DNA from 2 places in the Lysinibacillus sp. NPDC092081 genome. Region 2 is predicted to be linked to the other one. Evidence: riboswitches for the same ligand, from Rfam matches in the RefSeq annotation. Region 2 holds a riboswitch; the other holds the start of a gene.
What was found. A riboswitch is a leader RNA that binds a small molecule or an ion and turns the genes downstream of it on or off. The one in region 2 is predicted to bind magnesium.

Region 1 (15,527 bases), on a different contig from region 2:
GTATTTTTTGATTTGTCAAGAGTCAAAAAATGTTTTTTAGTTTTTTTTATTACGAATTTCCGTATAAACTATGAAACAAATATTGTAGTCTTTGCCTTAAAATTTACGGTTGTTTACGAAAAAAATTTATTCTAACAAAACAAATAAAGAGCATTCATAATTTTTCTTAAATCAATTATGCCTCGGCATAAGTTAAACATTTTCTCTGTTCTATTAAGCTGTTTTTATCAACCCTAGCAACTCACAAAAAGATTCCAGTAAGCTTTGCAACGAAAGCAGAGCGACAGGAGTACTTGCCACTCTCCACTCTATATACTTTCATAGATTTTGTATTGATCCTCTTTAGATTCATTGTGCAGCAGTTTAAATATAAAAAACTTACGTACCATGAAAAAGACTTAACGACAGTTACAGAAGCTATTGATCATCCATAAAGTACAAAATAAATAATTTTTAATTCATAAAACTTCTAACCCCAAATTTGATTAAGTAATAATTGTAAGCATAGAAATAAGGCTCATCAACAAAAGTTCGGGATATTATGTAATAAAAAGTTGATTGGAAAGGGAGCTAGCCAGTAGGGGAACGAAGGTTAAAGATATAACGTCCTGACATACGCCCTCGTAGTCAATATCGTTTTGCCCCACTGGAACGGAAATCCCCCACTTATGTGGCCATTTTAAGATTTTTTCTTTTGAACAGTTGTTGACAACCAAAATTATTCAGAGTACAATTCACCTGAAAACAATATGTCCTCGTTAGGTGAGGCTCCTATGCAAACATAGGCCACTGCCCAGAAATATCGAAAGATGCCCATGGGTAGAACAGGAATTGCCGAATTAAGGCTTTTCTTAAGGTGGCTAAGAAATGATTACATTTCTTTACGGTGTATAGTGCTAAAACTCGATTAAGGGGAATCGAACGTACTTTTTTGTTTTTTTGTGCGCTTTTCACCCCCTCTAAATCGTTAGAGGGGGTTTTATTTTATTTGACTATAAAAGGGGGAACATGTGATGGATAGTTATTCGATATGGCATTTCATATTTTTAAATAATTCGAATATGGCAAAAGGCAGCGTTTTTGCGTTCAGTCCGCATATGTCCCTTTCTTCAAAACTCCACTTATGAATTTTCTGCAATTGGAGTTTATCAAGATACGGTTTATTTGATGTGTACGTTGAACAAGATACATTCTAAGCAAGAAGCTCCCTTTTTTACGGGAGCTTTTTTATATTATTTTTATTTTAGTGGCATTCTATAAAAAGAAATGAAGAGGTGATTGACGATGATAATGACAGTAGAAATGATAATCAAGTTAAGCCTAGCTTTACTATTCGGATTATTGATTGGGATTGATAGACAGATTAAACAAAAACAACTGGGCATAAGACCTAGTATGGTCATCTGTATTGCCAGCTGTTTATTAACAATTGTATCCATAGAAGCATTTGGAAAATTTGGCGGTGCCAATCATCCGAATATGGATCCGATGCGACTTGCTGCGCAGATTGTAAGCGGAGTTGGTTTCATTGGTGCTGGCGTTATTTTACGAAGAAGTAACGAGGTTATTTCTGGTCTTACTTCCGCTGCACTAATCTGGTCAGCTTCTGCCCTTGGAATTTCTATCGGGGCGGGGTTTTATCTAGAAGCAACATGTGCTGTCATCCTCTTGATAATGGCAGTCAACATTGTGCCCTTTTTCATAAAAACATTAGGTCTATCAACACTTAACCGACAGGAAATTTCATTAAAGATTATCGTGGAATCGAATTATCGTATGACAGAATTAATTAAAATGATTAAGCATAGAGGGCAAAATGGATCTTCCAAAAAATATGAGTATAAAATTCGGCATTTCAAGCTCAAAGATATTGATAACGATCACCAATTAATTGACTTAATTCTTTCGGTACCAGAAGACCAATACACGACGGAGATTTATTATTATGTCAAAAAGATTGATCACGTCCTGAGTGTCGAAATTGAGAATTTGTAATAGAAAGGAGCGTCAATAATGATTAGACTACATCAATATAAATATAAAGAAGAGTACACATACTACATGTTGCAATCTTTAAAGTTTGGAAAAAAAGATTCTTTTCGAAAGGATTTTCTAGATTTGCACCCTATGGATCAAGCAACATTTTTTATAGAACTTAGTGAAGAAAGGCGCATCACAGTTTATTCTTTTTTAACTCCTTGTGAATTTGGAGAAATTTTTAGCGAGTTAGAACCATCCATGCAGAAAAAATGTATTATAGAGCTTGACCGTCCATTTGCAGTGGAGATGTTAAATGAATTACCTCCAGATGACGCCACAGATTTCTTGGGGCTACTATCATATAAAGAAGCCGATTTTTATTTAGAACGTATGGAAAAAGATGAAGCCAATGATATTAAGCAATTACTTCAATACAAAAAAGGGTCAGTGGGAGCCTTGATGACAACAGACGTAGTAATAGTTGCAAAAGATGATTTAGTAATTGATGTGTTTGAACGCCTAAAGCATAGTGAAGCTGATGCAGAAACTTTTTATTACTTATATGTTACAGATACGAATAAACAATTGCTTGGAGTCGTATCATTACGAGAGCTAATAATTTCCCCACCAGAGTGTCGAATGCGTGAAATAATGAACTCTGGAATCATTTCAGTATCTGCCCATACAAACCAATCTGAGGTAATCCAAATCATTCGAAAATATGGTCTTTTAGCAGTCCCTGTAATAACAGAGAACCTTGAACTACTTGGAATCGTTACTTTTGATGATGTGCTGACATATCTATAAAGATAGTGATATTTTTACAGCAATTATACTCAATGAGAAGTAATTGTATCAATTATGCCGAGGCATAATAGCGTCCGGAATTGGCTTTGTGTTTGCACAAAGCCGATTCCGTGACATCCGCTGAAAGAAGTTAAATTAATTTTAAACAGTTACTTCCTCAAAACTAATTATTATTTTTCAAAAAGTTTTCTACCCGATTAACTAATTCTTCCCTGTTATAAGAATTATAAAGTGCGCTGGCTAAACGGACTGGATCCCCAAAGAAAAAGCGTTCATACAGTGTCTGTCTTGTACCGAAGCTACTCATCGTTAAATCCCAAGCTAAGCGGAATTTTTTGACGCGCTCCTCTCCACCATCCTGAAAAGACTGTAAATAATGCTCAAGATCACCGTCATCCGCTGTAAATGCTTTTTCACTTGGAATGGACATTAATCCGCTTGCGCCAAGTAACTGGATAATTTCTGTAAAGGTCGGATATACTTTAGGGAACATCTGAATAGCTACTTGTACTGTTGGAAGATCAGGTCTTATAAAACCAAATTCATCTCTTTTTGCTTCTATTTCAGACTTTAACAGTAAGGCCTTCATCGTTTCTAATGTCACGATGATATCAACAACCTTTTGCTGCACATGTTGGTATTCGCCGATATTTATCGTATTTATAATTGACTGTACAACACCTAAGACAAATTCCGTTTTGGCAATTTGACGTGTAAGAACTTGATGTAAACCATATGTCTGAAAACCACTTACGTTCAAAAAGTTATTAGCAACTTCCACATTCTCATAATAAAAGACGCGTTCCCACGGTACTTCAACATTATCAAATACAACGATTGCATCCATTTCCTCGTAACGACTACTTAATGGATAATCAAAAGCCGATTCCCCTCCGACAAATGATTGTCTACATAAAAACTTTAAACCTTTTGTATTACTTGGTATCGAGAAAGCAAAGCCTTTTCCTTTATCAAAACCATTTGTTGATATAACAAGGAGTTCATCTGTAATTCCTCCCTGTGTCGCGAGTAATCTCGCACCTTTAATTACTAACCCCTCGCTCGTTTTATCTACAATTTTAGCAGCAATTGTAACATCTTCATCTTCAAAATAAAATTTTTGACGGTTTACTTGTGGCTCGATAAATGTATGTGTCATAGTCAAATCGTTCTCTCGAGCATACTCATAAAATTTTAATAAATGCTGCGGGAAACAATTTGGCTTATCTTTCAAATATTCTGCTACGGATGCCAGAGCCATTAATGTCGTATTCATGTAATCCGGACTTCTCCCCATAAGGCCATGATTAGATAATGCCCACTCTCGTATTGCATTACGTCTTTTCACGAGATCTTCGACTGTCACTGCTTGAAGAAAAGACATACCTACACGGTTATTACTCGTTGGTGAAACATATGTCATCTTCTCAAGCAACGCCTTTTCATTTTGTAAATCAAAAAGCCTCGCCTGACTCTGCATTACTCCCTTAAATGCTGGATGCTCCGACACCTTCCCTGTGACAACTTTCCCATCAATCGAAATATACGTTTTTAAAGCGTCAATACGGTCAATATATTGCTTTCCTGTAATTACTGGCATGCAGTCACCCCTAAACGTTCCAAATGTTTTAATACTTATTTAGTATATGGAATTTCCTAATATTAGGTTCCACTTTACCCATCTGTATTATAGAAAATCCGAAAATACCCGAAACTGTACTACTTTATTAATACAGTTAAAAAACTGCCTTTATTACACGATTATTCAGTTACTTTAGATAAAAACGGTTTCAATCAGCACTTTTTTTACGAGTTCAATTTTGTGACACATTCACAGAAAAGTCCTCTTCGACTAGTACAGAATTGCTAGATTTTTTATATATGCAGGTGTAAGATAGCTTCGTAAACAAAACAAAAACATCTTTTTATTAAAGGAGAATATATGAATAAACAAATCATCTCATACGTGGCGGAAATGGAAGCTGCTTTAATGAATAAAATGGAGGATCATAATGAAGAGAATCTTTTATTTTCGATTGCTACAGATATGATTGCCAAAGAAAAAAATCAATTTAAAAATGTTTGCCAAGCATATGAAGTAGTTAAACATCACCTAGTTGGCATCCACTAATCAAATAACTCACACAACAAAACCCGATCAATTCAAATTGATCGGGTTTTGTATTTTACTGCGCATATGGCAGGACCATTTTTTGGAATTGTATAAATGTTGTTTGTTGATTACTGGACAAGCGTTTAATTTGATATACATCATCGTACGGATTGTTATAGCCAAGCTTCGTTGAAAATGCCATTGTGAATCCAGCTTCCTTTACCGCATTAATGATGTTGGCATTATATTGTCCAAACGGATAAGCAAAAGCTTTAGCCTTTGGAATAATTGTTGTGCTACGTTGTAAATCCTGAACAACCTCATGGTATGGGATTAGAAGCATTTTGCCTTTATTCCCTACTAAGTCGTGTAAATTGTAAGTGTGTGATCCATACGCAAAAACATCTTGCATATTTGTCATGTCCTGACGTGAAAGTGCCTGTAAATCATTATAATTAAAAATTTGCCCATCATTCGAATTTTCATTACGGTACGTAATTAAAAATTGTGTAGCTTTAAAGCCATTGTTTTTAAGTACTGGATACGCATATTCACGTGTTGACAATAGGCCATCATCAAAAGTTAAAGCAATTGAGTAGGCAGGTAGTGTAATTTCATTACGCATGAAACGCAATAATTCGTCTACAGAAATGGTTTCGTAGTTTTTACTTTTTAAATACTGCATTTCTTTTGCAAATTGAACATCTGTCATCGTAGTACTTACATTTTTGAAACGTCCAAGCTCATGCTCTTTTAGAAAATGATGATACATCATTACAGGAACGCCACGATCAATCGCTACTTTAGAGCTATGGATATATCCTTCACGGCCGCCAAGTACTGTTACGTACCAATCCCCTTCTTTCCGCAATATCGGATAACGGCGATTTGAGTCTAGTTTAGCAAATGGCTGTAACGCTTTTGTTGCTTTGTCATAAATTTCACTGTTGGCAGAAATAGGGATGAAATACTCATTTTTCATGGTATTGTCCTTACCAACATTTTTATATGAAGGAGTATTTAAAAATTTCACCTTTGATTTTTCTGCATAAATATATGATTTTCCCCAACGAACTTGAACATATGTTGGATCCATTGATTCTACAACCTCTAGCTGTTGCCCTTTCATTAACGTAGCAATAGCCATTTCTTTTTCACGGCGGAAATCATAAAGAATTACGTTTTCTAACGCCTCTATATAGCCATTTTGTTTAATAGGAGGAGTTGTAGTTGGTTTTTCAACAGGCTTTGTGGTATTCGTATTTGTTGTATTCTGACCTTTTTCTTCCACAACAAGATTACTATGTACATACCCTAAGCGTCCGTTCACAGCAATTCCATACCAACTACCCATTCTGCTATATATAGGGAAGCGAACTCCCTCTGACAATGTGGCAAATTGAACAAGTTTATTGCCAGTATTATCGTAAATCGGTGCAACGCTTTTTGGGACAATATAGTCCTTTATTTTAGCAACAGCTGGGACTGAATTTTTATAGTTTTTTGCTGAAACAACCTTTGTATAACGTTTTTCAACATAACCATCATAACCACCCCAACGAATTTGCCACCAATTGGCTCCATAATCTTTTGTTACTTCAAAAGTTTGCCCTGCTGATAATGTTCCCACCTGAACTAGTGAGCCTGAACGATTATCAAAGACAGTTGCTTCTTCATTCACTTGGATGACGGTATTATTTGCATATGCTTTTTCTGCAAAAGGTAATAGCATCATGAACAGAAGCAATACTAGCATGCGTTTCACTATATTCACCTCATAAAAATTTTTATTATCTTTTCCTTCAATCATTAGACGATTTTCCAACCAATAAAAGTTGATTGGTTGAATTAATTTCATCAATCATATTTTACAAGAGCTTATTGGGGAGGTCCCGTTTTTATTGTTTCAGAACCCTTGATACTAAAGGGATTAAAATTTATGAAATTAACTCACTTATCTAAATAATCATACGGTGAGACCCCATCCATTCCAATCAATGGATGGATATATGGTTCTGTTTCTATCGTTAGCTTGAAATCAAAGGATTGTTTTTCATTTTGTAAATCTTCGTTTAATAGAACATTTTCTGCTTCTACAACTTCCTCTGCAACATTCATTGGATTGAGCCTTGCACGTAGAGACGTAAAGCGCTGTAAATCATCCGTACGCTGTAAACCATCTGCTAGCACATCAGGTTCACCACATAAAATCAAGAAATTTTTTGCACGCGTAATACCTGTATATAACAAATTACGACGCAGCATTTTAGAATAGCCTCGTACAACCGGCATTATAACTGTTTGGAACTCAGAGCCTTGCGATTTATGAATGGAACAACAGTAGGCAAGTGTCAATTGATTGAGGTCACTCCGTTGATAAGTTACTTCAATACCGTCGAATGACACAACAAGTATATCTTGTTTATCAATGGTTTCCTTTGCCTTTATAATACTGATTACCTCACCCATATCACCATTAAAAACATTGCTCTCTGGTTGATTAACAAGCTGCAAGACTTTATCCTTTATGCGATATGTGACATCACCAAAGACGAGCTCTTTTCTAGTGCCAGTATCGTTTGGATTAATAAGTTCCTGAATCATTTTATTTAAATTGTCTATTCCTGCTGGACCTTTGTACATTGGTGCTAACACTTGGATATTACGAATTTCTTGACCTTTCGTAACCGCACTTTTCACAACCTGTGTGACAACGCTTGCTACCTGATCTGAGGAGGCTTTAATAAATGAACGGTCAGACGTCTTTAATGTTAGGTCATTTGTGATATTACCACGTTTAATTTGATGAGCAAGTTCAATAATCGTTGAGCCCTCTGCTTGTCGATAAACCTCTGTTAATTCGACAGTAGGTATTTGCCCGGAAGCCAACAAATCCTTTAACACCTGTCCTGGTCCTACTGGTGGTAGCTGGTCTTGATCGCCAACAAATACGACTTGCACATCCTCATGCAAGGATTTTAATAATTGATGCGCGAGCCAAGTATCGACCATCGACATTTCGTCTACAATAATAAGTTTTCCTGTAACCTCACGCTCAGTTTCTTCCTCTTTCTCCTGACCAGTAAAGCCTAGCAATCGATGGATTGTCATTGCTGGAAGTTCTGTTGATTCCGATAAACGCTTGGCAGCACGTCCTGTTGGAGCACATAAAATAATCGGAAAGGGTTCTTCTTTTTGTGCGTATTCCTTCGGGTTTAATGATAGTCCGTGTAACTTTGCATAAACTTCTACTACACCCCGAACAACAGTTGTTTTACCTGTACCGGGGCCACCAGTTAAAATCATAACAGCTGAGTTTAAAGCTTGTTCAATAGCATTCGCTTGTGTTTCAGCATATGTGACATTGAGCATCTCTTCTGTTTCACCAATCGCTTTGCGTACTTCAGCCTTACTAAAATGTTCAGCATTATTGTTACGTTCGATTAAAGCTAATATTTTTGATGCAATTCCTACTTCTGAGAAATATAGAGATGGTAAATATAATCTCGTTTCTTCCCCACAAATTTTACTTTCCTCACGCAATTCGATACAAGCTTTAGAAATGATCTCAAAAGGAATTTCCTCTCGTTGGCTTTGCTCAAGCATATCTTTTACTAGTGGTAAAACATGTTCCGCATCTAAATATACATGCCCATCCGATAAAGCTGCTGTATTTAGAGTATGTAAAATCGCCGCCTTAATACGGTCTGAATGATTGCCAGTAATCCCTAATTTTGAACCTAGCTCGTCAGCACGAAAGAAACCAACACCCTCTACATCTTCAATAAGGCGGTATGGATTTTCAGTTAATAATTCAACGGCCTCAGTTCGGTATGTTTGGTAAATTTTCATGCCAAGCTGTGGTCCGAAACCCCATTCATTCAGTTGAATCATCACTCGTTCTAAGCCTAGATTTTGTTCAATCGTACGATGGATAACCTCTTTTTTTTCAGCAGATAGTCGAGGTACAGCATCGAGCGCATTTGGGTCCTCTAAAATAAGACGTAACGCATTTGCCCCTAGTTTCTCTACGATTGTTTCAGCAGTTTTTTTTCCGATTCCAACAAACAAGTCACTCGATAAGTAATGAATAATTCCTTGCTCTGTTGCTGGCACTTCCTTTGTGAATGTCTCTACTTGAAATTGTACACCATATTTTGGATGTTGTCTCAATAATCCTGTAAAACGATATTGTTCATCCATCTGTAAATGCGGAAAATATCCAACAACTATTATTTCTTTATCCTCATACTGTAAGTTGGTCTCTTGAATTTTCACACGAACTATCGAATACATATTTTGTGCATTATGGAAGATAGAGACGATTGGACGTCCGAGTATAAAAAATTTATTTTGTTTAAATAAATCAAGATTCTCTGCCATTTTCGGTTCGTCCTTTCGTGTTCATTTCAATCATTATATTTTACCACACCATAATGTGTAAAATCGTTTAAAAAGAGAATTCACTAAATTCTTTTAAAATCGTATGGATAAATAACATTTCACGGTTATTATCAACCTTTACATGCTATGATATAGGTGAATTTGTTGCACGGAAGGATTGTGAAACTATTGGAATTTAGACCTTGCATCGATTTACACGATGGCAAAGTAAAACAAATCGTTGGTAGCACACTAGGTCATAAAGATCAAGTTGTTATTGAGAACTTTATTTCAAATCATGACTCTAGTTATTATGCAAAAATGTTTGCCACGGATCAATTAACAGGTGGTCACGTCATTATGCTAGGTGATGGAAACGAAGATGCCGCATTAGCAGCACTAGCAGCATATCCTCAAGGGTTACAGGTTGGTGGCGGTATCACCACGAAAAATGCAAAAAAGTATATTGATGCGGGAGCTACCCATGTTATTGTCACATCATTTATATTCTATGATGGCAAACTCCATTTAGATCGACTAAAGCAATTAGTACAGATTATCGGTAAACAGCATCTTGTCATCGATTTAAGCTGCCGTATGCGCGATGGAAAATGGTTTGTTGTTACTGATAAATGGACAAAATTTAGTGATTTTGAAGTAAATGCTGAGTCTATTGCATTTATCGAAAATTTCTGTGATGAACTACTTATTCACGCTGTTGATGTGGAAGGAAAGAAAGGCGGTATGCAGGAAATCTTAGTGCAAGATTTAGCCACTTGGACAACGATTCCAACAACATATGCTGGTGGAGTTCGATCTTTAGACGACTTAAAGAAGTTTAAAAATATCTCAAATGGTAAACTTCATGTGACAATTGGTAGCGCTCTTTCAATTTTCGGTGGAGATTTACCTTATTCAGATGTGGTGCATTATTGCAAAAAAGGCGGGGTATTGTGAAGTTAATATATAAGGATTATGTTTTCCCTTTTCAAGAAACAAATTTAGAACGCATTATAGATGGTAAATATTTTAAGATAAATACGAAGGATCATTCTCTTTCGTTACATATACAGCTAGATGATGAACAAATGCTCCTTGAGTTTTCAAAATCTTTAAAGGCAACATGCGGCTTCTTACGTGATCAAGAAACAGAGCCTTATATTGGTATTTATATCGATTTACAAATATTCATTGATGAATTTAATAAACGATACAACTTAAATGCTGAAATTATCGCTTAATAACTAAGGGGACTAAAATCCCCTTTTTTTATTTGAAACAAGAATACTATACCTAATTTAGAGCACATATTTCTATTTAGTAGCTATTTTTGTTAAGCTATTATTTAATGAGATTACAATAAGAGAATTTGATTAATGTTATTTGCGAAAAGAAAGGATTTTATGAAGAATGAAAAATGAACTCGAAGCAATCACTTTAAAAAGCCTACAATCAGAAATAACACGTTTCTTTTTAGCCTATAGATTTGCCTTGCAAGAAATTGAAACGAAAATAAATATTTTACAAGAAGAGTTTAAGTTAATTCATGAATATAACCCGATAGAGCATATTTCAACTCGAGTAAAATCACCAAAAAGTATATTATCGAAGATCCAGAAAAAGAACCTTGAGAAATCTGTCGAAGTGATTCGTGAAAACATTCGTGATATTGCGGGTGTGCGAATTACATGCTCCTTTGTAGAGGATATTTATAAAGTAAGTGCCATGCTACAGGCGCAAAATGATATTGAAGTTGTGGATGTAAAGGATTATATTAAATCCCCAAAGGAGAATGGCTATCAAAGCTTGCATCTTATTATAAAAATCCCAATTTTTATGTCCGATCGTGTGGAAAGTGTTTATACAGAAATTCAAATCCGTACAATTGCAATGGACTTCTGGGCCAGCCTTGAACATAAAATCTATTACAAATACAACAAGGAAGTACCTGAACATATCCGTTTTGAATTGAAGGAGGCTGCCATTCAAGTAGCTGAACTGGATCGAAAAATGGAACGACTTAATGAAGAAATAAATATTCTAAAAGCGGATGAAGAAGAGACGTCATTAGATGCAATGCCTATTGCTTATTTAGCACAATATCTATCTCAACTACCACTTGGTTATTCTTCTGAGGATGATCAAGACTAAACTCACGATATAAAAGGATGCCGAAGTAATTCTGGCATCCTTTCTCTACTATAAGTTATTTTAGTTAAATCGCTGTGCAATCATATCGTAAAGATAACGTGCTTGGTCGTATTCTGGCTGTAATGTAAATGCTTGTTTTAAGTGGTACATAGCATCTTCTGTTTGCTCAGTAGATACCGCATATAGTACACCTAAATTATAATGCGCATCTGCGTTATTCCAATCCTGTTCGATTAAATAGTCTAATTCCTTTTTGCCTTCTTCAAACATTTCTAGCGCACATAGCACGATCGCATATGCTAGACGAATTTGTGTATCTTCTGGCGCAAGCTCTGAAGCTCGTTGTAAGTATGGCAGTGCAAGCTTCGAATTTTCCATTCGCTCAAAGCATTTGCCCATCATATAATACACATCTGCGCCTTCAATTTTATGTTTCAGTGCTTGCTCATAAAGCTTTACCGCTTCCGCATATCGTTCCGCATTATAATATAAATTTGCTAAACCATAATAAGCAGTTGCTGCTGTTTCATCGACAGTGATTGCTTTTTGAAAAAAGCGTTCTGCTCGTTCAGTATCCTCTAAGACTGCTAAGAGATTTCCGAAATTTACATAACCTATTGGGTTTTTAGGCTCTTCTTCAATCGCTTGTGTAAAAAGTTGTGCAGCATCCTCGTAGCGCTTTTCTTGAAACGCTTGAATGCCTTGCTCGTTAAAATCCATTGTTTTTCTTCACCTCTATGTAGCGAAAGACTGCTTTAATTCTATACACTTCAGAAAAAGTAGTATAAGCAGTCTTTTCGCTAATTAACCTACATATGTTAGTTTTTCATTATTTTTAAAGACTTCGTCAATTGTACCGCCACCTAAACATTCTTCGCCGTCATATAGTACAACAGCTTGTCCAGGTGTAATCGCACGTACTGGTTCAGCAAACGTAATAAGTGTACGTCCATCCGCTAAAATTTCCACTTCTACCGGTGTATCTGTTTGACGATAACGGAATTTTGCTGTGCATGAAAATTTCCCGGGCAATTTTTTTGTCGAAGTATAGTTCATTTTCACAGCAGTCAGTGCAGTAGAATATAGTGAATCATTATTGAAACCTTGTCCAACTAGTAACACATTGCGCTCTAAATCTTTCCCTAACACGAACCAAGGCTCACCGTCACCACCTATTCCAAGACCATGACGTTGACCAAGTGTATAGTACATTAATCCGTCATGCTGGCCCATTACGGCACCTTCCATAGTCTTCATTTTACCAGGTTGAGCTGGTAAAAATTGACTTAAAAATTCTTTGAAATTACGCTCTCCAATAAAGCAAATTCCTGTTGAATCCTTTTTCTTCGCTGTAGCTAAACCAGCTTCCTCCGCAATTTTACGGACTTCCTTTTTCTCAATATGTCCAATTGGAAACATTACATGCGACAATTGTTCCTGCGATAATTGATTTAAGAAATACGTTTGATCTTTATTATTGTCAATGCCACGAAGCATTTTAACTTCGCCATCGCCACTACGATCCACTCGAGCATAGTGACCTGTCGCTAAATAATCAGCTCCAAGATCCATCGCATGCTCTAAAAACGCTTTAAATTTAATTTCCTTATTACACATAACATCTGGATTTGGCGTGCGTCCTGCTTTATACTCTTCTAAAAAGTATGTGAAAACCTTATCCCAATATTGCTTTTCAAAATTCACTGCATAGTACGGAATCCCGATTTGATTACATACTTTAATAACATCATCATAGTCTTCTGTAGCTGTACAAACGCCATTTTCGTCTGTATCATCCCAGTTTTTCATAAATATCCCGATTACTTCATATCCTTGTTGTTTTAGTAAATATGCAGCAACCGAAGAATCTACCCCACCCGACATGCCGACAACAACACGAATTTGTGAGGGGTCACGTGTTTCTTTCATTTTGGTCACCTTTTCTTTTTTCTAATTCCATTAAATGTACAGCGAATTATTTTTTCGCTAGTCTTTTCACAATCGCTGCTGTTTTTTCTGCCGCATGTTGTACATCAACTTCTGTTAAACCTTGACCGAAGCTAAAGCGGATCGAGTTACGTAATTCCTCTACCCCTTGTCCAAACATCGCAACTAAAACGTGTGATGGATCAATGGCGCCAGCAGTGCACGCAGAACCACTCGATACGCAAATACCTGCCATATCAAGATTTACTAGGAATGACTCTACTTCCATACCAGAAAAACTTACATTTAAAACGTGTGGGAGCGTATTTTCTATATCTCCATTCACATGAAATGCTAGATTTTCCTTCGTGAAAACATCCAGCATCATTTGCTTAAAGCGATTGTATAATGCGCGCTTCTCTTCTCGCAACTCATTTGCAATTTGCACTGCAGTAGCAAAGCCAATCACTGCTGGCACATTTTCAGTACCTGCACGACGTTTTTTCTCATGTGCTCCCCCTAATGCATAACTAGTAAATGGTGTTCCTGCTTTTTGGTAAAGGAAACCAATACCTTTAGGACCATTAATTTTATGTGCGGAAACACTTAGCATATCAACCTGTAAATCAGCAACATTAATTGACTCTAAACCATATGCCTGAACAGCATCTGTATGGAAAATAGCCTTATGTTCACGTAACAAGTCACCAATTTCAGCAATCGGTTGAATCGTACCAACTTCATTATTGCCGTACATAATCGTGACTAAAATTGTATCCTCACGTAATGCATTTCGCACGTCTTCTACAGAAACACGTCCTTTTTCATCAACCGGCAAATATGTCACATCAAAGCCATCTCGCTCAAGCTTTTCACAAGTATGTAACACAGCATGATGTTCAATTTGTGTGGTAATGATATGCTTCCCTTCAGCAGCCCTTGCATAAACAGTGCCAAAAATAGCCGTATTATCCGCCTCTGTTCCGCCACTTGTTATAATAATTTCCCCAGGTTGAGCACCAATTGATCGGGCAAGTATTTCACGTGCATCGTCTAAATATTTGCGCGCCTCTCGACCTATCCCATGAATACTTGATGCATTACCATAAACCAGTTGCATTGCTGTAGTCAGAGCGTTTATTACTTTGTCATTCATTGGTGAAGACGCTGCATGATCGAGATAAATATATGAATTCATGTTGAAAACTCCTTTGTACGAAAAGCGCCAAAGATCTGGTTCCCTGCCTCAGGTTAGGGAGCTGTGCTTTAGCCTAATTTTAAATATAGAACATATAGCCTTCCGCTACATTTTCTTCAGTATATTGTGCTAGATCCTCAATTGTCGTTGTATCTAACACATTTTTCACAGCATCACGAATGCGGAGCCATAACTCTCGCTGAGGTGCTTCTTCATTTTCAATACCTTCTACTGGTTGAATTGGACCCTCTAACACACTAATAACATTAGCTGCCGAAATTTCACTTGGTGGATTTGCTAGCATATACCCACCATATGCACCACGTACACTTTTCACTAAGCCAGAATTACGTAATGGTGAAACCAACTGCTCTAAGTATGCCTCAGAAAGCTCCTTTTCAGCAGCGATTTTGCGTAGTGGAATAGGTCCTTCTCCATAATGCTTTGCTAATTCAATCATAATCGTTAGCCCATAACGGCCCTTTGTAGAAATTTTCATTTTATCACCCTCAATTAGTCTAGTCAAAAATACTACCATCAGTATATCATAATCTCCTCTCGAAGAACTCGGAAATACTCTCGGGAGGTTATGATATACTATTAATTGCGCCTTAGTATAGTTAGTCAAAATACTATTAACGCTTCATTCTAAGCACAAAAAAACATATTAATTGAAAAACAGTTGAAAGGGGGAATTTTTAATGCATAACGAACCACTCGCTTATCGCATGCGTCCTTTAACCCTTGAAGAGATTGTAGGACACCAAGATTTTATCGGTCCAAACACCGCTCTTTATAAAATGATTCAAAATGAGCATGTTCCATCCATGCTACTATACGGTGAGCCAGGCATCGGTAAAACGTCAATTGCGAATGCCATAGCAGGAAGCTCGAAGCTTCCCTTTTTCGCACTGAATGCTACTCGCGCTGGTAAAAAGGACGTTGAGGATATTGTACAGGAAGCTCGAA
Region 2 (15,527 bases):
GGTGTTCAAACATCCGCTGAAAGAAGTTAAAGCCTCCGGCGGATGTCACAGGAATCGGAAAGGAGTTCTTTGTGCAAGCACAAAGCCGATTCCGGACGCAATTATGCCGAGGCATCATTGATTCGATATTTGTTATCTTTTAAATCACGCACATCTATACCCCCAATAATCTCATTATTGTGCCATATGGTATAGTGTATAAAGAGTTCAATTTTTCAAAGTAATCGTTCAATCGGTTCATTTACTGGACTTGTATCGTGGTCTTCATACTTTCTAAAATCATCTTCAAATGCTTCTTTCTGTATTTCTAAAAGAATTGGAGCTTCAATTTCACTGGTTCTTTTGATCACTATATTCATTAAAATCTCCCTTTTACTAAATCAAAAACTCAATTTTGTCAGTTGAATTTGTTTATCTGTCAGATGTTTTTCACAAAGACTTGTACATCTTTAATATTCGAAGTTAATGTGCCAAATTCCTTTATTTCCAATTTCAGGAACTAATAAAACATCCATTATGTTTTATAACAAACTTAAACAATGAAATAAACCTGCTCAATTTATACGTATTAGATTGAACAAAGGAAAAATAGTTGGAATGGTGATTGTTCTTTTGTTTGTAGGTGTGAAGAGGGGGCAATTTGACTAGCTTATGGGCATTTGCGTAGACTGTTATTGCTTTTATAGCATAACCTATATCGAAATCGAAAGGAGGAAAAATTATGCGATACGATTACGGGCATGGTGGCCATGGAGGACAACAAGGTGGGAGACATCCATATTACCCGGTAACTTCTCCAACTCATTTTTATCCGACTCAACACTATCCAACCCATCACTATCCAACCCATCATTACTACCCAATGCATTACTACCCAACACATACATCATATCCATCACATCCATCACATCATCGCCATCCGCACCACCACCATCACCAACATACGAACCCACGCTATTACTAATATACCTTTAAAAAAGAAACGACAATGTCTTTATAAAAGTCGGTCGTTCCAGTTCATATAAATAATTATTATAACCGGGAACAAATGGCATGCTTTATCTTATAAAAGTGTAAAAAGATGACTAAATTAAAACTTACAATATCCAGAAGCGACTATTGTTCATGAAGGCTTATATATAGAAGGGGTCATAGGAGGAAAATGATCCTTGCTAATAATTTTTGGAGGTAGGGATAACTTAGTTTACCCTATAAATGAGCCTCAAAGTGTGGTATTGAATATTATGTATGAATAGCATGAGGCTAGTGCCGACAATATTTATAAATAAAATATAGAGAATGAATATTTGTTAGCACTAGTTTATGATAAGCTTTCATTGGATGTTTTGTTGGAAAATTTAAAGAGGCTAGATTATAGGGCAAAGTCATTTTTTAAAGGGCTATGTAATAAATAGAGTTGAAAAAGGTCACTCTGTGGAAGTGACCTTGAATGAACAGGTGTTAGGCTAAAATATTTCACCCTGTTTATTAGTATTTTATGAAAGTAGCGCCGACAATAATTAAAAGAATGAACAGAACAACAATTAGAACAAATGTTGAACCGTTATTGCCACCTCCATAGCTATAACCTCCGTAGCAACAATTGTTGTTGTAATTGCCTACATTTCCGAAGCATCCCATGAAATATTCCTCCTTTCTATACCTATAATATGTATCGTTATAGAAAGTGGGAAAGGTATTTATCCAACAAAAAGTACCTTAGAATTAGAAATTTTGGAATATAATTAATACCTTAACGTACTTAGAGAAATAAAAAAGGGCCACCGTATGGAAGTGACCCTTAGTAACAATTCAAGGCGGTGTAGCTAAAAGATTAGCTTAATATATATTATGAAGAGATTACTACTTTTGTAGAGTGGAATGTCTTAGTAAAGAATTTAAAATTATAAATAGTTCACCTTCAATCGGTGATTTAAAATAGGAAGGACCAAGATAGCTTAAATGCCGTCTTGGTTATTTTTTTGTGTTACGAAAGTGAAAGTTCTACATAAGAAATTCAAAAAGTGATTTTAAACTAAAAGTATAAAAAATTTCCTTTAGTGCATCATAAAAAAGTATTATGGATGTTTTGTATCGAGTGACTAATTAGAATCAGATAAAGCATTTAGAGAGGTGAAAGGTTTAAAAAATGGATATCATCCTAGCGTTATTACCAGCTCTCTTTTGGGGAAGTATTGTATTATTTAACGTCAAGCTCGGTGGTGGACCCTACAGCCAAGTACTGGGAACAACATTTGGTGCACTTATTTTCTCTATAGGTATTTACTTTTTTGTAAAGCCCGAGTTATCTCCTATAGTGTTTGGAGTCGGAATTGTATCAGGTCTTTTTTGGGCATTAGGTCAGGTAAACCAATTGAAAAGTATTGATTTAATAGGGGTTTCCAAAACAATGCCCATTTCGACAGGGCTACAATTGGTATCAACAACTTTATTTGGCGTGATCGTGTTTCATGAATGGTCGACAACAATGTCGGTTATATTAGGTGTTCTTGCACTTATTAGTATCATCATTGGTATTGTTCTCACATCACTACCTAATCCAGAAGAGAAACAAGAAGAACACGGAAGCAATTTGAAAAAAGGAATTTTAATTTTACTTGTTTCTACTTTTGGATATTTAGTATATGTGGTTATTATACGCTTATTTAATGTAAGTGGATGGTCTGCATTATTGCCACAAGCAATCGGGATGGTAATAGGTGGGGTTTTATTAACGTTTAAGCATAAACCATTTAATAAATATGCGATTCGTAATATTATACCGGGTTTAATCTGGGCTGCCGGAAACATGTTTTTATTTATATCTCAGCCTCGTGTAGGGGTCGCAACGAGTTTTTCTCTTTCCCAAATGGGGATAGTCATTGCTACTTTAGGTGGAATTTTTATATTAGGTGAGAAAAAAACAAAAAAGCAATTCATAGCAATTATCATTGGGATTGTTTTTATAGTAGCTGCTGGGATTATGTTAGGGATTGCGAAAAGATAAAAAGGAGGGCCTTGTATGTATCCGGATTTAGAAGGAAAAGTTGTTGTAATTACAGGTGCTGCAACTGGACTAGGTAAAGCAATGGGCATGCGTTTCGCAGCAGAAAAAGCGAAAGTAGTGATAAATTATCGTTCCAATGAAGCGGATGTAAATGCTGTAGTGGAAGAGGTTAAAAAAGCCGGTGGGGAGGCCATTGCTGTACAAGGTGATGTTACAGTTGAAGCGGATGTCATCAATCTCGTTCAAACAGCTATAAAAGAGTTTGGGACACTCGATGTAATGATTAATAATGCGGGTATAGAAAATCCAGTAGCTTCTCATGAAATGCCGTTAAGCGATTGGAATAGAGTCATCAATACAAATTTAACAGGTGCGTTTTTAGGAAGTCGAGAAGCGATTAAATACTTCGTGGAGAACGATATTAAAGGTACTGTTATCAATATGTCCAGTGTTCATGAGAAAATTCCTTGGCCTTTATTCGTGCATTATGCCGCTAGTAAAGGGGGCATTAAGTTAATGACAGAAACATTAGCGTTAGAATATGCTCCAAAAGGAATTCGTGTTAATAACATCGGACCTGGAGCGATCAATACGCCTATAAATGCTGAGAAATTTGCAGATCCAGCAAAACGTGCAGATGTGGAAAGCATGGTCCCGATGGGGTATATCGGAAAACCAGAGGAAATTGCCGCAGTCGCAGTATGGCTAGCTTCATCACAGGCTAGTTATGTGACAGGAATTACTCTATTTGCGGATGGTGGAATGACTTTATATCCTGAATTCCAAGCTGGTCGTGGGTAAGTAAGTAGGTGTTAGCTAATACTAGGATTCATTTTTCATCATATTTTTAACCCCGTCCTAATTTAGAACGGGGTTATGCTTGTTTGAGCTTCTATTAATTTTCTAGTTATTGCAAGTTGGAAATTAGGCTTTTTCTACAAAATATCAGTTAGCGGTCGGTGTATTCTATCATCAGCTATAGTCTAACCTTAACCTCAGTGCCGTCCTTAGCTTTGACATCTACTAGCACGATGCCCTTATAATTTCTCAGTTCCTTGACAATAGGCTTTAGCGTTTTTTTCTCTATTAGCAGAAAAGTAAAGTCCAGATTTTTTCTTTCGAACTGCTCTTTTGTCCATTTGTTTACATGTTTCTGTAAAAAATTTGAAGACAAAATTGAAATAGCGATGTTTAAAAAAGCATATGGAATTGGGATTGTAAACCGAACGTCTTTTGCTTTCACTTTTACATGCATCATAAGCGAATCACTATTCAATGATGACCGAAACGGTATCCCCGTTTGCCGATTTAATATCAACAATTTGGCCATCTAATTCGTTTTCGATTGCTTCAATAATAAGGTTTATGTCTATATCTTTAACGTATTTTTCCGATTGAGGAATACTCGCTGCGATGCTGTGTCCAGCCATTAATACTACCTTGACAAGTTTTAAAGGCAAATTGACCGTGACGTTATCATTTTCAGCTGAGACAACACGAATTTTTAATGTTTTATCTAAATATTTAGTCGGCTCTTCAGAAAGCTTTTTAGCTGTTTCTTCTTTCTCTTTTAATACTTGAATCAGCTCTGATGCCTTTTCAGCATCAATCTTTCCTTCTTGAACCATTGTTAACACTCTTGAAATTTCCTCTTTCATGATAAATTCCTCCCTATTCCTCTTTTAAGAGCTTAATCGCTTCTTCTGGTGTAATTTCGCCATTTTCCAACATGGTGACAACATTTTTCTCGTCTACTTCATTTTTCTTCTTCTGCACATAGCCAAGGGATGAAATGATGTCTGTTAGCTTGCCTCGAACCGTTGGATACGAAATCCCTAGTTCTTTTTCAACTTCTTTGATATTCCCTCTACATGTTAAAAATACTTCCACAAAATGAAGCTGATCCTTTGATAAGGATGCTATCTTAGATAATTCAAACTCATTTTCAATCGTAGTGTGACAATGAGAGCACTGTAACTTTGTAATTTTTAATGTTTTACTGCAGACAGGACAATTTGTGATTACTTTATAAGCCATAATGAAATCCCTTCCTTTTAGTTGATTCGATTATATAATGAGGAATCGGAAATGTAAATAATGAAAATTAAAATTTTTTATTTAAAAAATCAATAATGTTAATTCGTTGTTTAATATTATTAATAGTCCGCTTTGGGGTTTTGAATTTATTTTCCTCTGAATAAATCTTGCTATCTAATACAATTCCCGTTCCATTCATAGGTATTATAAATAAATGACCAAATAATATCTCACCATCTGCTGGTAACCCTAATATGTCACAGTACCAATTTCGTGATTTTTCAATACTACTAACAGGAATAAAAATTGTTCCGACTTTATAGGATTCATAAATTCTACCTCCAAATATGAATATTAGTAAATATAAGATTAATTCGCTAAAAATTCCATTTTCCCTTGTACTATCACGTTTTTATGACCTTTACTTGTCCAATTTTTTGTTGAAAAGCAGATCTATAGAACAACTATATTCATGAATAATAAGATTCTTAGAAAGATAATACAAAATTGGTGTATTATTCCACAACCTCTTATTTGTTTGTATAATATGGGGGAGAATATCCTGATATTTAGTAAGCATAAAAATAGGCGATTAGCGTGAGGAGGTTAAAATGATGACAATCGAGATTTTTATCGCAGCAGAGGAAGATTATTTTGTTGTAAATGAGATTGTAAAAGAAGGGCATGAAGAGCATGTGATGGAGGAACCAACGATATTTAAAAGTGTGGAGTCTGTAATGCCCGAATCCTATTATAAAGAATTATTGAACAACGAAGAGAGTGAGGTTCTAATTGCGAAGGAAGATGAAATTGTAGTGGGTTTCGCAGTCATAAGTGTTGAGGCTACTCCACCTTTTGAGTCGCTTGTTCAACGGAAATATGCTTACATACACGATTTTGGTGTAAAAGCAGATTTACAAAGAAAAGGAATTGGAAAAATGCTATTTAATGCTTGTATAACTTGGTCTAAAGAAAAGGAAGTCGACACAGTCGAATTAAATGTTTGGGAATTTAATAAGAAAGCAGTTGATTTTTATAAACATTTTGATATGAAAAGCGTAAGTAGAAAAATGAAATTAGATATTTAAGGGGTATCAATTTTAAATAATTATTTGAGTAGATCGTTAAATAAACTAATTAAAAGGCGATTAAGTATGAGGATATTTATTGGATTGTCATAAAACCATTTATATAGTTAGGATAATATCAGGGAAAAGTAAAAAACATACTTCGGATTTAAGAGTGAATATGAGTATGTAAAAACATGAAAAAAGGACTTCCGTTAATATACTACGCAAGCCCTAGAATGGAGCCAAACATAGCGTCAAATTCAGCCCGTTTTAATGCTTTGATTAATTAAAACTATACTACACTACTTAAATTAAGGTGACCAATTTGTTTTCCAAAAACAAGTTAATAAGTAGTTCAACAGACTATATTCTGAGCATTTAGGATATTACTACACACCGGTCCATACTAAAGTTCTTAATAAATAAAACAAGCCAAGACCGGCAATAATCAATAGAACGAATAAAACAATAGCAAAGGCAAAATTTGTACCTGGTGTATTTAGTCCATTAGATGGATAACTCAAAACAATCCCCTCCTTATAAAAATTTATAGCAGGATTATTTGAAGAAAGGAAAAGTAATACATTTTACTAAAGGTTGTTACAATATGCCACATCCTTTATAATACATTTCCTTTTTATTGATAAAATACAGCTATGGGCAATGAGAAGACGGGATTAATGTCGATTTTCTAATGTTATTTCAAAGTGTGGTTCACATTTACAGGCATCTATTTCTACATAGTTTTCCTTTTCGAACATTTGAAATTAATTTCTAAACGTTCGAATGCGGTATTTCCCACTTCGACAAGTCCCATATAATCAAGCGCCACAAGTAATGACTGATAGCTACAATTTTTTTAAGACCTGCCTTCAGGTGCGCACTAGATCATTGATGAAATAGAGAATAAGGTGCTATTGGAACAATGGTTGTGGCAAATTAATATTACAACCACAACCACAAACACAAACACATGAAACTTCCTTTTTATCTTTATAGTATGTTGTACTAAGTAAAGAACTCAGGGCCAATTACCTTATGTATGGAGGGATTAAATCCTGAATTTATGATAAATTGTTTCATCACTGCAAGTTGGGATGACATTTTGTTAAAACGTATGTCATATAGATAAGCTGTTTGGAATGAAGACCATTATATTACAAAATATACCGTCTAAAAGTTTGAAATAAGACTATTAACGTGATGAAGCTAGTCTACCATTCTCTATTTAATGTGTTGAATAAACTTTTTGTTTCCAATAATAAAAAAATAAGTGATGTAACTCACACGCTTTTAATATAGAATCTAACATATACCTAATTTGGAAGTGGAGTGAAGAAGTTGTTTCCTATTTTAGATACTGAACGATTAGTGTTAAGAGAACTTACTGAATATGACGCCCAAGATATTTTAAATTGCTTTTCTAATGCAGATGTATTACGCCATTATGGGCAGAATCCATTAACAAGTATAGAGCAGGTTAAACAAATAATTAAAAATTTTTCAAAGAATTATGATGAAAAACGTGGAATTAAATGGGGAATTACATTAAAAGGGCAAGAAGGTATTATCGGTACTATTGGTTTTCAAGAGTGGTCCACTGAGCATAAAAGAGCTGACATCAGCTATGCACTTTTTCCTGAGAGCTGGGGAAAAGGGTATGCAAAGGAGGCCGTAAATAGAGTACTATCATTTGGCTTTCAAGAAATGGATTTAATGCGTATAGGAGCAATTGTTTTTACCGAAAATGAAGCTTCAAACATGCTATTAACAAAGTTAGGTTTTGAAAAAGAAGGAATATTAAAAAATTATATGCACCAAAACGGTGTTGCGTATGACACTAATATTTTTTCTCTAATTAAACACTAAAGATCATCGTTTAATTGTCTTCTTGGGACAGTAGGAAGTATTTTTCAGAAATTGTTCCGAGATTACTGATTATATGTAAGTAAGTTACATACACACAGCAGGTCCAGGTATTCAAAATAATTGAGAACCTGGCCTTTTTGTCAATTATTCTCTAATAAAGTTACCCCAAGATGAGGAAGTAACTAGACTAGCATTATAGCTATGATTAAAATATTCACTACAAACTAGCCTCTCACATAAACTGAAAGCGTGACAGTTTCGGCGCTCCTTACAAAATGCAAATGTCGGTGTCCGTAACCTACAGTTTTATGAAAACAAAGTAGCGTTTGTCTATAGTTTGAAATCATCAGGTCCTCAAATTGAGCCTTAGTGATTTTTGTAAAGGGGTACTTTGAATTTCAAGAGAATAAGTATATTTTTGGAAAATTAAATGTTGCACAATGTAAAATTTGGGTCTTGTATAGATAATTAGATTTAAAAGTAATTATAACCATGATAGGATATTATATCGTAGGAGGTGTAGTTTGGCCTAAGGGACTTGTGTTAAAAACAGAAAAACACAAACTTCCTTTTGACAATTATTTTTAATGAAAAAGAGAAAAATTGCTCTCATCATTAGCTTGTTTATTATATTTCTAACAGGCTCACGAATTTTATGGCTGAAGGTATTTATTAATACAGATCAACCACATGCTATAAAAGGTCAAATGGATTTAAGAAATTGGAATTTTAATGATGGTCATGCTATTACATTAGATGGAGAGTGGGAGTTTTATCCTTATAATTGGTTGATTAGTGAAGAAAAGCATTTAGAATCCGCGAAAAATGCTAAATATATACAGGTTCCTAAAGGGTGGAGTTCTGCTTTACAACAGGGAGAGAGAAGCCCTTATGGTTACGGTACTTATCGCTTAAAATTACTCGTCAATCCTGAAGACAACATAACCTACAGTATTCGAGTTCCGAGTGTTCGGAGTTCCTCAGAAATATATGTAAATGGCAGGCGGCTGGCAAAATCAGGTGCAATAGGGGAAAGTGCAGAAAAAACAGTTGCCTATAATGTTCCATATACTGCTTCTTTTGAAGCCAACGGTCACAAAGAGATTGAAATTATTGTTCAGGCTTCTAACTTTAAGGACCCTCGCGACGGTGGAATTGTTCGCTCCATTAAATTAGGAAAAGAAGATATATTAGCTCGGGAAACTCAATTGTCGATAAATATGCAACAACTAGTAGCAGTGGTTTTTTTACTACATGCTATCTATTCCATTATTTTATTTTTTGTAGGAAACAAGGAAGAAAAAAGATTACTTTACTTTTCTCTATTATCGATTAGCAGTATGGTTTATTTCCTATTAGGAAGCGATGACAAATTATTATCTTATTGGTTTCCGATTAATTACGACTGGGCCTTTAAATTAGTTCATCTTTCTATGGTCGGCATAGGCTTTTCACTGCTTCAATGCATAAAACATTGGTTACCTCAACATGTGAGAAAATATATTCGCTTGTTTAGTATTTTCTGTGGTATAGCATCATTGTTGACCATCGTACTTCCTACTCGCTATGTAGTAACCAATCAAGGTATTAACATTATGATTTTAGGAATCCCGATTGTTATAACGATTCTAACTGTAATGCGAGAATCTATTAAAGAGATTAAAAGTAATATTTTTTTACTTCTTGCCATTTTAGCATTTGGTAATAATCTTATTTGGGATGGACTACTTCTCATTTTTGGAATCAAAATGATCATGTATCCGTTTGATATTATTATGACAGTGGCTTGTTTGGCTATTTTATGGTTTAAAGGTTATGCTAAAGTCCATTCGGATACGAAAGAACTTGCTATTAAGCTTCAAAAGACAGATAAGTTAAAGAATGAATTTCTTGCCAATACGTCTCATGAATTACGAAATCCACTTCATGGAATCCTTAACATTTCAAAAGCTGTTCTGGAAAGAGAAGAACGTGTACTTAGTGACAAAAGTGTCAAGGATTTAGAAACAGTACTCTCTGTAGGACGTCGTATGTCACTAATGTTAAATGATTTACTAGATGTTATGAGCTTAAAAGACAGTAACCCCAAACTGAAGCTTAAAACTTTTTCGATTCACTCGATTGTATCGGGTGTGTTAGATATGCACTATGTTATGAAAGAAGGAAAGCAGATTCAGTTAATTAATCATATCCCTGAAAATTTCCCAAAAGTAGTTGCAGATGAAAATAGGGTTATTCAAATTGTTTTCAATTTACTTCATAATGCAGTGAAATACACGAATGAAGGTGAAGTGACAATATCAGGTCATGTGAAAAATGATATGGCGGAAATTGTTATTTCGGATACTGGTATTGGTATTGATGAGGACGCCATTCAACGTATATTTGAACCTTATGAGCAAGGTGCCCTTAGTAAGGCAATGATTGAAGGTGGATTTGGACTAGGCCTTAATATTAGTAAACGATTAGTTGAACTACATGGGGGAACATTACAGGCAAATTCAGTTGTAGGGAAAGGGTCTGAATTTAATTTTACCTTACCAATATCAAACTTACCTGATGAGGAAGATGCTACAGAAAATGAGTCTTTGCACTCGAAGGAAGAATCAACAGTAGCGACTTCATACGATGATAAAACTGAAAACCATCCAATCATTGAAGCAAATCGACCTAGAGTTTTGGTCGTCGATGATGATCCAATTAACTTAAGAGTGATCGAAACAATACTTTCAATAGAAAAATATGACTTAGAAATGGTTACAAGTGGTAGCAAGGCTCTCGATATACTAATGTCTCAAGAGTGGGATTTGGTCATTTCAGACGTAATGATGCCGAATATGTCTGGCTACGAATTAGTACGTACAATTCGTCAGCAATTTTCAATAACAGAACTTCCCGTGTTACTTCTTACGGCAAGAAGTCAGTCTCAAGACATTGAAAATGGATTTTTATCTGGTGCCAACGATTACGTCACAAAGCCTGTTGATGCTCTGGAGTTAAGGTCAAGAGTAAAAGCACTTACCGACGTTAAACAATCTGCACAAGAAAGGCTTCGAATGGAGGCAGCTTGGCTTCAGGCTCAAATACAACCGCATTTTCTATTCAATACATTAAATGCAATCATTACATTAAGTGAAATTGATATCGAGCGTACAAGTAAGCTACTTGAAGCACTGAGTGATTTTTTAAGGGAGTCATTTAAGTTCCAAAATATTGATGAGCTTGTTCCAATGGAGGATGAGTTAAATCTTGTTCGATCCTATCTATATATTCATAAGGAACGTTTTGGGGAGCGGATAAATGTAACGTGGGATGTGGAAGTTTCTACAGACGTCATGATACCATCACTGACCATTCAACCATTGATTGAAAATGCTTTGAAACATGGTATTTTGCCGCGTGAAAATGGCGGGAATATTCATCTTCGCATTGTAAATTACGACATGTACATTGAGATCACTGTGTCGGATGATGGTATTGGCATGGATGAAGCGACGATGGAACGTTTACTTGTAAGAAAATTGGAGACATCAACGGGAATTGGATTGCTTAATACAGATCTTCGCTTAAAACAACATTACGGTGAGGGACTTCAAATTAATAGTAAACCAAATCAAGGAACCGCAATATCGTTTGTTGTTCTTAAAAAGAAAAATCAAAGCAATTTAAGTGTGAATTGATGGTGAAATAAGTATATTCATATTGAGCTGCACCCCATTTTTGGAGGTGCAGTTTTTAAATTGTCCGGTGCAATTTTATACAAAAGTTTGATCATCATTGATAGGAACGCCTGCATAAATGTTTCAATACTACGAAAACGAAGATCTATCCAGTTTCCATCCATAAAGAGCATAAAATACGCATATGACTGATCAAAATCCATATGATAAGATTGATTGTTTTTGTCAGGTTCTTGAATCAATAGTAAGTCTCTAAAAACGTCTAACCATGACGTATCATTTAGAAACGAGGAGATTTCAGTGACTACGTAGACGATATCGTAATCTTGAACAGATATCCTTTGGAGCATTTTAGTTTGTTCTAGAGCCGTTCATTTAGACCGCTCTTCGGTCATCTTTTCTAAATTGTGTGTTAAAAATCGCCAATTTCATTCTATTAGAATGTATTTAGAAAATCACAATAAAGAACAGATAACCTTAATTAGTTATCTGTCTTCTTCAATCACTTTGTAAACGGATCTTCCGATTCATATAGAAAACTTTTCTCAAGATTTTCTTTTGTTTCAGCATTGACGGTTTTTTCTTTTGCTTCTGCTTGTTCACTAGCTGGAGCTTCGTCATGAGAAGAACAAGCAGTTAATAGGAATGCTGACATTGCACCGATATATAAGAATTTTTTCATTGCTATAACCTCCGTTATTGTTTAGTTACAGTTTAGATTGTGCAATTACACTTAGAATATAACGGAAATGACAATGATAAATTTTATAACGAAAAATGATAAATAATCGTAAACATATAAAAAGGGGAAATGGTTGTGAAAAGAATTATAGGTTTCGTCACAATTTGCGGATGGGTATTAGTAGGTTGCTCACATAAAGAATCCAACAGCATAATGGTTCGAGTATTGTTGGAGAGGTACTAGCGAAGGAAAATGAGTGGAAAGAAAGCGAGTACTTTACATCTGAAAATTTAAGCTTCATTGGTGAATCAAAATTATTAGGATTTACGCATAGTAAAGAAGGGAAAATAGTTGTTAGCAAAACAGGAAAATACGCCTGGCACTTTTGGGGAGAGAGCGTCAAAACAGGAGATTACCTTAGCGTAAAGGGTACAGTTAACACAAAAAGAAGTTGAATTGGTTACAGATGTTAAGTTACTTGGGCCGAACAGTGGAGCAGATAACCATGCCCCAACCAATATGACTTTCCCAAAAGCCGGCATGTGGAAGTTGGATGCCTATATTGATGGGAAGTTATTCGGTAGCGTTTATGTAAAAGTTGAAAATTGAAAATCTGCATTCAAGAAGATAGCAACTATCTCCACTGATTTTAAAGTTATTAAGAATAAATTGCTGCTGCGTTTTTATAAATGACAGATAAGGTTCATGGTAAGGACTTTTTGTATAAATATTTATAAATGCATGGACATTGCTGCCTAATTTTATTGGATTCACATTAATAGTATAGCTCTCAATAACACCATTATCTTCAAGTCTTGCCACTCTCGATGACGCCGCTTGCCCAGTCAAATGTACCTTTTCACCCAATTCCTTCATCGTAATACGACTGTTCTTGGAAAGTTCATCTTTAATACGCAGATCCGTACTATCTAACATGTAGAAACTTCTTTCATTATTCAAGTCAAATCGCTAAAAGACTTGATTTGATCTATGTAATTACTATTGGACATAGTATAAACTAAATGTAGTTTAAAGAAAAGGAGTTGTAAATATGAAAATCCAACAAATCTGCAATGCCACTTTAGTACTCGAATATGCAGAGAAAAGATTTTTTAATTTTGTTTGTTTAGTTTTGGGGAAAAAAAATAATATTGATTTGATGATAGCATAACACTCTTTAGGTTATACGGCTATCCATATTTAAGTGTGGGTGCAAATTTGAGTTGGCACAATTTCGAAAAATCCTTTTTGCTTCTTTCATCAGAAGGATACAGTAAACGTCCAAAATTTTTAAAGCCAAGAGATGAAACACGGACATAAAAAACTAAACTATTTTAATGTAAAAAAGAACGAGGCTGGGACAAAACCTCGATTAAAAGTAAAATATAGTAAGAAGCCCGGAAAATTTTACGAACAGTAAAGTTTTCCAGGCTTTGTATTTGAACATATAAATTTTGTTAAAAAGAAAGGACACCTATAAGGATTTTTTCTTGATCAATAAACGGGCCATATAGGAGAAAGAATTATAAAAAAGTGAATCCAAATGCAATTAATTAAGCAGGTTAATCGAGAATGAGGTGCTAGGGTGTCAATATAAAATTCAAATAAAAACATTGACTTCTAAAAGGTTTTCTTTTAGAGTGAATTTGTAAATTAAATATCCTCGTTAGGTGAGGCTCCTGTGTAGGAGATATGCTACTGCCCAGAAATGTCGAAAGACGCCAATGGGTCAACAGAAACCATCGACATAAGGTGGTTTTTAATGTAGCTGGCTTTGTCCTATGCCACACAGTGCTAAAGCTCTACGAATGGAGGAGTAGATTTGCTACAATTTATTTGTTGTGCAATCAATGTACGTATATAGTACCGTGTAAACACCTTCATTCGTTATGAAGGTGTTTTATTTTTTTGTGAGGTGAGGAAAATGGATAACTATTCAGAACCAGACTCGAAGTATTATAAAAATGAACTAAATACACAGAATATCCATGAGGAATTTTAAATTATCTTTCATAACGAAACGAATGTTTTATCGTTGGTGGAATATTTTTTGTTCCTCAATGAAGGAGTAGTGGTGTTAAAAATGATTAAAAACATGCCAGAAGACCAAATAACGCTTCAAATTATTAAGGCGTTAAAAGAAGGAAAACAGAAAGAGTTCCAAGCAATATTAAAGGAACTCCAACCTTATGATATTGCACGAATTTTTGAGGGGCTACCAGAAAAACATCATACACGTTTCTTATTGTTTCTTATTCCTGAACAAATCGCTGAACTGATTCAAGAACTTGAAAAAGAACATCAATTAAAAGTTCTAAATAAATTAGGAATCGAAAAATCTGGTCAGATAATGAATCTAATGCATAATGATGATTTAGCTTCATTGTTAGAGAACCTATCTCCTGAAAAAATTGAAGAACTTCTTTCAGGTATGAAACAAGAAGAATCTAAAATTGTTCAAAATATCATGAACTATCCTCCTGAAACGGCAGGACGAATAATGACAAACCGTTTTGTGTGGATTCCTCAACATTATACGGTTAGTGAATCAGTTGATAAACTTAAAATATTTGCAGAGTTCTCGGAAACGATTAACTATCTGTATGTAATTGATGATGATAAAAAATTAGTAGGTGTTGTATCATATCGTGATTTAATAATAAGTGAGGAATTTGAAAAAATTCAAGATATTATGTATAGCAGAGTGATCTCTGTTACTGCTGATGTGGACCAAGAAGAAGTAGCTCGTGTTATTGAGCGTTATGATTTTTTATCAATTCCTGTTGTTGAAAAAAATAATGAATTAGTAGGAATTGTAACAGTTGACGATATTATTGACGTTGTGATCAAGGAAGCAAATGAAGATATTGAAAAACTTTCGGCATCTGGTAAAGCAATTGATTTTGACACGAAGGCACATGTGGCTGCATATCGCCGACTCCCTTGGCTTATTTTACTTTTATTTATCGGATTAGTGTCTGGAACTATTATTAGTGGTTTTGAAGAAACGTTGTCCAAAGTTGTTGCACTTGCCTTCTTTATGCCGATGATTGCAGGGATGACTGGAAATACAGGTACTCAATCTTTAGCTGTTGTTGTAAGAGGTCTAATTACTAATGATATTGATAAAGGAGTTATTTTCAGACTTATTATTCGAGAACTTAAAGTTGGATTGATAATAG

Region 1: it holds a riboswitch for magnesium, as region 2 does, so the genes downstream of both, ACIQLB_RS06630 (MgtC/SapB family protein) here and mgtE (magnesium transporter) in region 2, are expected to answer to the same signal.

Annotation. Positions count from the first base shown of each region.
Region 1 covers NZ_JBIVRU010000002.1:369,515-385,041, reverse strand. Annotated here, with positions in the region: M-box (ykoK) riboswitch at 748-921, shown strand; gene ACIQLB_RS06630 (MgtC/SapB family protein) at 1,291-1,995, shown strand; gene ACIQLB_RS06625 (magnesium transporter) at 2,014-2,787, shown strand; gene hpaB (4-hydroxyphenylacetate 3-monooxygenase, oxygenase component) at 2,951-4,387, opposite strand; gene ACIQLB_RS06615 (hypothetical protein) at 4,730-4,918, shown strand; gene ACIQLB_RS06610 (polysaccharide deacetylase family protein) at 4,974-6,656, opposite strand; gene recD2 (SF1B family DNA helicase RecD2) at 6,851-9,283, opposite strand; gene hisA (phosphoribosylformimino-5-aminoimidazole carboxamide ribotide isomerase) at 9,473-10,240, shown strand; gene ACIQLB_RS06595 (hypothetical protein) at 10,237-10,524, shown strand; gene ACIQLB_RS06590 (GTP pyrophosphokinase) at 10,694-11,434, shown strand; gene ACIQLB_RS06585 (tetratricopeptide repeat protein) at 11,495-12,154, opposite strand; gene mnmA (tRNA 2-thiouridine(34) synthase MnmA) at 12,239-13,363, opposite strand; gene ACIQLB_RS06575 (cysteine desulfurase family protein) at 13,410-14,558, opposite strand; gene cymR (cysteine metabolism transcriptional regulator CymR) at 14,638-15,057, opposite strand; gene ACIQLB_RS06565 (replication-associated recombination protein A) at 15,260-15,527, shown strand, end outside.
Region 2 covers NZ_JBIVRU010000012.1:7,644-23,170, reverse strand. Annotated here, with positions in the region: gene ACIQLB_RS16585 (hypothetical protein) at 216-359, opposite strand; gene ACIQLB_RS16580 (hypothetical protein) at 722-964, shown strand; gene ACIQLB_RS16575 (YjcZ family sporulation protein) at 1,489-1,641, opposite strand; gene ACIQLB_RS16570 (RhaT/GlcU family sugar-proton symporter) at 2,150-3,007, shown strand; gene gdh (glucose 1-dehydrogenase) at 3,023-3,808, shown strand; gene ACIQLB_RS16560 (hypothetical protein) at 3,984-4,265, opposite strand; gene ACIQLB_RS16555 (SHOCT-like domain-containing protein) at 4,276-4,665, opposite strand; gene ACIQLB_RS16550 (DUF2089 domain-containing protein) at 4,679-5,044, opposite strand; partial or broken gene ACIQLB_RS16545 (VOC family protein) at 5,163-5,378, opposite strand; gene ACIQLB_RS16540 (GNAT family N-acetyltransferase) at 5,659-6,132, shown strand; gene ACIQLB_RS16535 (hypothetical protein) at 6,504-6,638, opposite strand; gene ACIQLB_RS16530 (GNAT family N-acetyltransferase) at 7,456-7,983, shown strand; gene ACIQLB_RS16525 (hybrid sensor histidine kinase/response regulator) at 8,571-11,663, shown strand; gene ACIQLB_RS16520 (aminoglycoside 6-adenylyltransferase) at 11,681-12,013, opposite strand; gene ACIQLB_RS16515 (hypothetical protein) at 12,166-12,345, opposite strand; gene ACIQLB_RS16510 (Lrp/AsnC family transcriptional regulator) at 12,919-13,281, opposite strand; M-box (ykoK) riboswitch at 14,001-14,166, shown strand; gene mgtE (magnesium transporter) at 14,429-15,527, shown strand, end outside.